Regions from separate parts of the Kineococcus aridisoli genome, predicted to be linked through region 1. Evidence: riboswitches for the same ligand, from Rfam matches in the RefSeq annotation. Region 1 holds a riboswitch; each other region holds the start of a gene.
The links. A riboswitch is a leader RNA that binds a small molecule or an ion and turns the genes downstream of it on or off. The one in region 1 is predicted to bind S-adenosylmethionine.

Region 1 (2,252 bases):
CAGCAGGTGTGGCCGTTCTTCGACGAGGTCGTCGCCGAGGAGGAGGTGTTCGCCCTCCCGCGCGGGCTGACCTCCGAGCGCGCCCTGCGGGCGTGGGTGGGACCTCCGCCCGGGTGCACGGTCGTCGCGGTCGAGGACGAGCGGGTCCTGGGCACGGCGAGGGCCGCGCCGAACCTGCCCGGTCCGGGTGCGCACGTGGCGACGGCCGGCGTCGTGGTCGCCCCGCACGCCCGCGGCCGCGGCGTCGGCCGCGCGCTGGCCGAGCACGTGCTGGCGCTCTCGCGCGAGCAGGGTTTCCTCGCGGTGCAGGTCGACGCCGTCGTCGAGACGAACGCGCCGGCCGTCGCGCTGGGGAAGGCGCTGGGGTTCTCCATCGTGGGGACCGTCCCGGAGGCGTTCGAGCACCCGGTGCACGGCCTGGTGGGCCTGCACGTGATGCACCGGAGGTTGTGAGCGGGTTGAGCGCGGGCACCCGGTGTGCGTATGCTCGCTGGGAGAACACCATCCAGAGCGGCTGAGAGACCTGGCTCGGCGACGTCGCAGCAACCCCCCGGCAACGGGCGCGGGTGCTTCCGCCAGGACCGATGGAGGAGAACCGTGAGCGCGAAGTCCCACGTGCCGATCCTGCGGCGGGTCGTCGACCTGTGCCGCACCTGCTCCACCGGCTGTCGCTGACCACGAGCACCACCCCCCACCGGGCCCGTGGCCCGGTGCGCTGCGGCCTGCGCTCGTGCGGTCGCGGTCCCCCTCAGCCCTCCTGGAGCCCCCTTGCGCACCCGCACGCCCCTGCTCGCCGCCCCCGCCCTGCTCGCGCTGTTCACCGCCGCCGCCTGCGGCGGGGGCGGTGGGGGTTCCGAGCCCGCCGCCGGCGACGGCACCCCGGTCCGCGGCGGGAACCTCCGGTTCGCCATCTCGGTCGACTCCGGCTGCATCGACCCCCAGCAGGTCGGCAACAACGACGCGCTGAACATCGGCCGGCAGCTGGTGGACTCCCTGACGGTGCAGAGCCCCGAGGACGGTTCCGTCCAGCCGTGGCTGGCGCAGTCGTGGGAGGTCAGCCCGGACGCCACGACGTTCACCTTCCACCTGCGCACCGGCGCCACGTTCAGCGACGGCACCCCCGTCGACGCGGCGGCCGTCAAGGCCAACCTCGACGGGATCGTCGCCCTGGGCGCCAAGGCCTCCCTCGGCTCGACCTACCTGGCCGGCTACACCGGCACCTCGACGCCGGACGCGCAGACCGCCGTCGTGACCTTCGAGCGGCCCAGCGCGCAGTTCCTGCAGGCGACGTCGACGATGAGCCTGGGGCTGGTGTCGCCCGCCACCACCACCGCCGATCCCGCCGCCCGCTGCGACGGCAGCGCGCTGGTGGGTTCCGGGCCGTTCACCGTCGGGTCCTACACCAAGGACAGCGAGGTGGTGCTGGACAAGCGCACCGGGTACGACTGGGGTCCCACCGGTTCCCGGCACACCGGCGAGGCGTACCTGGACACCATCACCTACCAGGTCGTGCCCGAGTCCAGCGTCCGCACCGGCTCGCTGCTCTCGCGGCAGATCGACGCGACCGCGGGGATCGCCGCGCAGGACCTGCCGCAGTTCGACGGCGACGGCTTCTGGACGCAGCGCCGCGCCAACCCGGGGATCCCGTACAACTTCTTCCCCAACTCCTCCCGGCCGCTGTTCTCCGACGTGCGGGTGCGCCAGGCGCTGTCCAGGGCGATCGACCGCGAGCAGCTCGCCGCCATCCTCAACCCCGGCGACGTGGCGGTCACCTCGGCGCTGTCGGCCTCCACGCCCTCGGCCCCCGACGACGCCGACCTGCTGGTGCACGACCCCGAGGGCGCGGCGGCGCTGCTCGACGAGGCCGGCTGGAGCGAGGGCGCGGACGGGATCCGCACCAAGGACGGGCAGCGCCTGACGTTCACCGTGACGTTCTGGCAGCCCGTCTCGGCGGTGCTCGAGCTCGTGCAGCAGCAGCTGCGCGAGGTCGGTGTCGACCTGCAGCTCAAGCAGGCCACCGTCGCCGAGACGAACGCCGTGCAGGAGTCCGGCGACTACGACGTGCTGTTCTACAACCTCACCCGCTCCGACCCGGACGTGCTGCGCACCGTGTTCGCGCAGAGCGCCCGCAACGTCGCCCAGCGCCCGCGCGGCGCCGTCGACGACGCGCTGGACCAGCAGGCCGCGACGCTGGACGCCGCGCAGCGCTCCGAGCTCGTGGCGCAGGCCTCCCGGCAGCTGCTGACCGAGGC
Region 2 (2,252 bases), on a different contig from region 1:
CGCGCGGGCTTCGCGGCGCACCACGCGTACCACTACCGGGTGGCGCCCTCCGCGCCCTCCTGAGCGCGCACCGCCGCCGGGTCGACCGAGGCGTGGGTGCCGATGTCCCACACGAACGGCGGCTCGGTGCCGTTGACGGACCAGTCGCCGACGATGCGCTGCTTGTAGACGACCGGGTTGTGCGAGGCGACGGTCCGGGAGTTGCGCCAGTGCCGGTCCAGGTCGCGCGCGCGGCTGGTGCCGGAGGCCCCGAGGGTGTCGAACAGCAGCGTCGCCGCGCGGGGCACGCTCCCGGAGAGCACGACCTGCGCCTGGGCGGTGCGGATCTCCGCCTCGACGTTGGCGGCGCGGTCCGCCTCGCCGTCGCGCAGGTGCGCGGTGTCCGCGGCGCCCTGGACGGCCTGCGCGGCCGCGCGCACCAGGGCGTGGGCGGTGAAGGCGATCGAGGAGATCTCCCCGGCGACCGAGAGGACCTGCGCGTCGTGGCGCACCAGCGGCGCCAGGCCGTGGGTGTAGGTGCGGGTGCGGGCGCGCACCTGGGCGGCGGTGTCGCGCTCGACGGCGGCGGCGATGCCGGCCTGCACGGCGAGCAGCACCAGCTGGTAGAGCGCGGTCTGGTAGCGGAAGCGGTCGGTGAAGGGCGCCACGTCGGCGGGGTCGACCTCGACGTCGTCGAGCACGAGGGTGCCGGTGCCGGTGAGCTGCTGGCCGAAGCCGTCCCAGTCGTCGGAGACGACGGCGCCGGGGGCCCCGACCGGCACGAGCACGGTGACGACCTCGTGCGAGCCGTCGGGCAGCGCGCGCCGGGCGGTGGCGTCGGTCCAGTCCGCGAAGATCGTCCCGGTCGTGTAGTACTTGCGCCCGCTGACGAGGGTGCGCCCGTCGCGCTCGGTGACCACCGTCTGCTGCTCCCCGGTGACCCCGTCGCCGACCTCGCTCCAGGCGTTGCCGACGAGCTCGCCCGCCGCGATGCGCGCGGTCCAGCGCGCGCGGTGCTCCCCGGCGGGCAGCGACAGGACCTGCTCGACCCAGGCGACGTGGCCGCGGAAGACCTGCGGCAGGTTCGAGTCGGCCTCGGCGACGTCGACGAGCACCTCGGCCAGCTGCACGAGGTCCAGGCCGTCCCCGCCCTCGGCGACGGGCAGGCGCAGCCGGCCGAGGCCCGCCTCGAGCAGGGCGCGGACGGCGGCGAAGGGCAGTTCGTGGTCCTGCTCGCGGGCCACCGTCCCGGCGGCCACCTCCCGCAGGACGGGGGCGAGGCGGGCGCGGACCGCGGCCAGCCGGTCGGCGGCGCTCGTGCGGGCGGGGTCGTCGAGGGTGGTGCTCACGGGGTTCCTCCTGGTCGTGGACGCGGCGGTGCGTCGGCCCGGGAGTGGTCGTGCGCTCGCTCGTCCTTACCCGTGCGTCAGCACCAGGTCAGGTCATCACCCGGGGCACCCCACGACGAGGAGGGTTGCCGGCCAGCGAGCCGGGGCTTGGCGCTGGCGCTCATGACCTGGCGCCAGCCAACCACGCGCGGGGGGCCGCGGTCCAGGGGTGCCCGCGACCCCCCGCGAGCACCCCTGCACCCTCCCGCTCCCCCGTCCCCGGTCCCCCGTCCCGGCCCCCCTCCGTCCCCGCGGCGGCACCCGTCCCCCCGGCGGGCGCCGCTCCTGCGCCGCGGGCGTGGCTCCCCTCCTGCCCACGCCCGCGGCGAGCGCGTCAGCCCCGCTCGCGCACCGCCGCGCCCTCGCGCAGGTCGACGACCCGCGGGGGCTGCTCGTGGGCGCTCCGGGCACCCTCGAGGACGTCGGTGATCTCGGAGCCGATGAGCTCGTGGCGCTCCAGCAGCGCGTCGCGCAGCGCGGCGACCAGGTGGCGGTTGCGCCCCAGCAGCTCGCGCACGGACTCCTTGCGCTCGCTGAGCAGGTTCTCCACCATGCGGCGGCCCTCGGCGTCCCCGAGCACCCGGGAGACGAGGTTGCCGTCGGCGAGGGCGCCCTGCTGCACGGCCGCGAAGGACACCAGCGTGCCGGCCATGCCCGCCGCGCCGACCATCTGCGCGGCCACCGACGTCGCCGACTGCAGGTCGCCGGCCGGGCCGGTGGACACGTCGCCGAAGAACAGCTCCTCGGCGACCTGGCCGCCGAAGGCGATGTCGATCATGCCGGCGAGCTCGGTGCGCGAGCGGGTGTAGACGTCCTCGGCGTCGCCGTGGGCGAGCAGGCCGAGGGCCTGGGCGCGCTTGACGATGGTGAGGACCTCCAGGCGCC
Region 3 (2,252 bases), on a different contig from region 1:
GCCGGCCTCCTGGACGGCCGCGCCGAAGCCCTCGACCTTCGCGACGTCGGCCTTGGCGACGATCTCCTCCAGCACCGCCCCGGCCTCCTCGCGGGTCTCGCGCACGACGGCGAACCCGTTGAGCCCGAACTTGATCGAGCGTCCGTTCGCGGCGGCGAGGGCACTCACCTCGCGCACCTGCGCGGCGGCGTCGGCGATCGACCTGCCGTTCATGAAGTACCAGTCGCTGACGCGCCCGGCCATCGCCTGCGCGGCCGTGGAGTTGCCGCCCTGGAACAGCTCGGGCTGGACCTTCGGCTGCGGGCGGAAGGTGATGCCGGTGGCGTTGAAGAAGTCGCCCCGCTGGCTGTAGCCGTCCTCGCTCCACACCCCGCGCAGCAGGCGGATGAACTCCTCGGACTGGCGGTAGCGCTCGTCGTGCTCGTGCCAGGTGACCCCGAGCTGCGTGGCCTCGTCCTTGAACCAGCCGGAGACGACGTTGAGCGCGAGCCGGTCGCCGGTGAGCTCCTGGGCGGTCGCGGCAAACTTCGCCAGGACGCCGGGGTGCCAGAAGAACGGGTGGACGGCGGCGATCACCTTCAGCCGCTCGGTGGCCAGCAGCAGCGCGAGCGAGAACGAGGTGGACTCGTGCTGGGCGTCGGCGCCGTAGGAGGCCAGGTAGCGGACCTGGGTCAGCGCGTAGTCGAAGCCGACCCGCTCGGCCGCCCTGGCCACCTCGACGTTGTAGGCGGGGTCGTGGCTGGTGCGCTGCTCGATGGTCGAGACGACGAGACCACCGGAGACGTTGGGGACCCAGTAGGCGAACTTCAGGGACATCGGTGTGCCTTCCTCCATCGGTCCTGGCGGAAGCACCTGCGCGCCCGGCGGGGCGTGCGGTTGCTGCGGCGTCGACGAGCCAGGTCTCTCAGCCGCTCTGGATGGTCCCCGGCAGCGTAACCCAGGCCACCGCGCGTCAGGAGGGTGTCGGCACGATCCCCGCGAGCGCGATGCAGGAGACGGCGAGCACGAGCAGGACCGCGACGTCGACCGCGCGCGAGCGCACGGCCAGCGCCCCGGCGATGCGCACGGGCAGCACCAGCCGCAGCACGGCGGCGACCGCGAGGTCGGCGCCGAGGAGGATGCCCCCGGTCGTCGGTCCCGTGAACCAGGTCAGCACCAGGGCGGCGACGAGCCCGGCGACGAGGGTCGCGAGCACGGCGTTGCCCGGTGGGGGGACCCGTTCCGGGGCCGGGGCCGGGGGCACCGCGGCCTCAGTGGGCGAAGTGGCGGGCGCCGGTGAAGTACATCGTCACGCCGGCCCGCGCCGCCGCCTCGACGACCTCGGCGTCGCGGATGGAGCCGCCGGGCTGCACGATCGCCCGCACCCCGGCGTCGATGAGGATCTGCGCACCGTCGGCGAAGGGGAAGAACGCGTCGGAGGCGGCGACCGCACCGCGGGCGCGCTCGGCGCCGGCGCGCTCGACGGCCAGCCGGCAGGAGTCCACCCGGTTGACCTGGCCCATGCCCACGCCGACCGAGGCGCCCTGCGAGGCCAGCAGGATCGCGTTGGAGCGCACCGAGCGCACCGCGCGCCAGGCGAAGACCAGGTCCGCCAGCACGGCCTCGTCGGCGGCCTCGCCCGCCGCGAGGGTCCAGTGCGCGGGGTCGTCGCCGTCGGCGTCGATGCGGTCCAGCGACTGCACGAGCATCCCGCCGGAGACCGGGCGCCACTCCTGCGGGGGGCGGCCGTAGCCCTCCGGCAGCTGCAGCAGCCGGATGTTCTTCTTGCGCTGCAGGACCTCCAGCGCCTCCGGCTCGAAGCCGGGGGCGATGACGACCTCGGTGAAGACGTCGGCGACCTGCGCGGCCATCGCCGCGGTGACCGGGCGGTTGGCGGCGATGACGCCGCCGTAGGCCGAGACCGGGTCGCAGGCGTGCGCCTTGGCGTGGGCGTCGGCGACGTCGGTGCCGGTCGCGATGCCGCACGGGTTGGCGTGCTTGATGACGGCCACGGCCGGGGCGGTGAAGTCGTGGGCCGCGCGCAGGGCGGCGTCGGCGTCGACGTAGTTGTTGTAGGACATCGCCTTGCCGTGCAGCTGCACGGCCTGCGCGATGCCCGGCTCCGAGGCCGGGTCGGCGTACACGGCGGCCCGCTGGTGCGGGTTCTCCCCGTAGCGCAGGACGGCGGTGCGCTCCAGCGCCGTCCCGGTGACCGCCGGCCAGCCCTCGTCGCCCTCGTCCAGGGTCTGCTCGGCGAACCAGCCGGCGACGGC

Region 2: another riboswitch for S-adenosylmethionine. It lies ahead of ACRYM2_RS13690 (acyl-CoA dehydrogenase family protein); the one in region 1 lies ahead of ACRYM2_RS04670 (ABC transporter substrate-binding protein).
Region 3: another riboswitch for S-adenosylmethionine. It lies ahead of sfnG (dimethylsulfone monooxygenase SfnG); the one in region 1 lies ahead of ACRYM2_RS04670 (ABC transporter substrate-binding protein).

The regions. Positions count from the first base shown of each region.
Region 1 is NZ_JBJLSF010000010.1:10,461-12,712, forward strand. Features, by position in the region: gene ACRYM2_RS04665 (GNAT family N-acetyltransferase) at 1-453, shown strand, start outside; SAM riboswitch class I at 499-591, shown strand; gene ACRYM2_RS04670 (ABC transporter substrate-binding protein) at 769-2,252, shown strand, end outside.
Region 2 is NZ_JBJLSF010000046.1:22,768-25,019, reverse strand. Features, by position in the region: gene ACRYM2_RS13695 (GNAT family N-acetyltransferase) at 1-63, shown strand, start outside; gene ACRYM2_RS13690 (acyl-CoA dehydrogenase family protein) at 33-1,328, opposite strand; SAM riboswitch class IV at 1,386-1,496, opposite strand; gene ACRYM2_RS13685 (AAA family ATPase) at 1,702-2,252, opposite strand, start outside.
Region 3 is NZ_JBJLSF010000019.1:53,890-56,141, reverse strand. Features, by position in the region: gene sfnG (dimethylsulfone monooxygenase SfnG) at 1-816, opposite strand, end outside; SAM riboswitch class I at 828-924, opposite strand; gene ACRYM2_RS07795 (DUF3017 domain-containing protein) at 953-1,195, opposite strand; gene purH (bifunctional phosphoribosylaminoimidazolecarboxamide formyltransferase/IMP cyclohydrolase) at 1,251-2,252, opposite strand, start outside.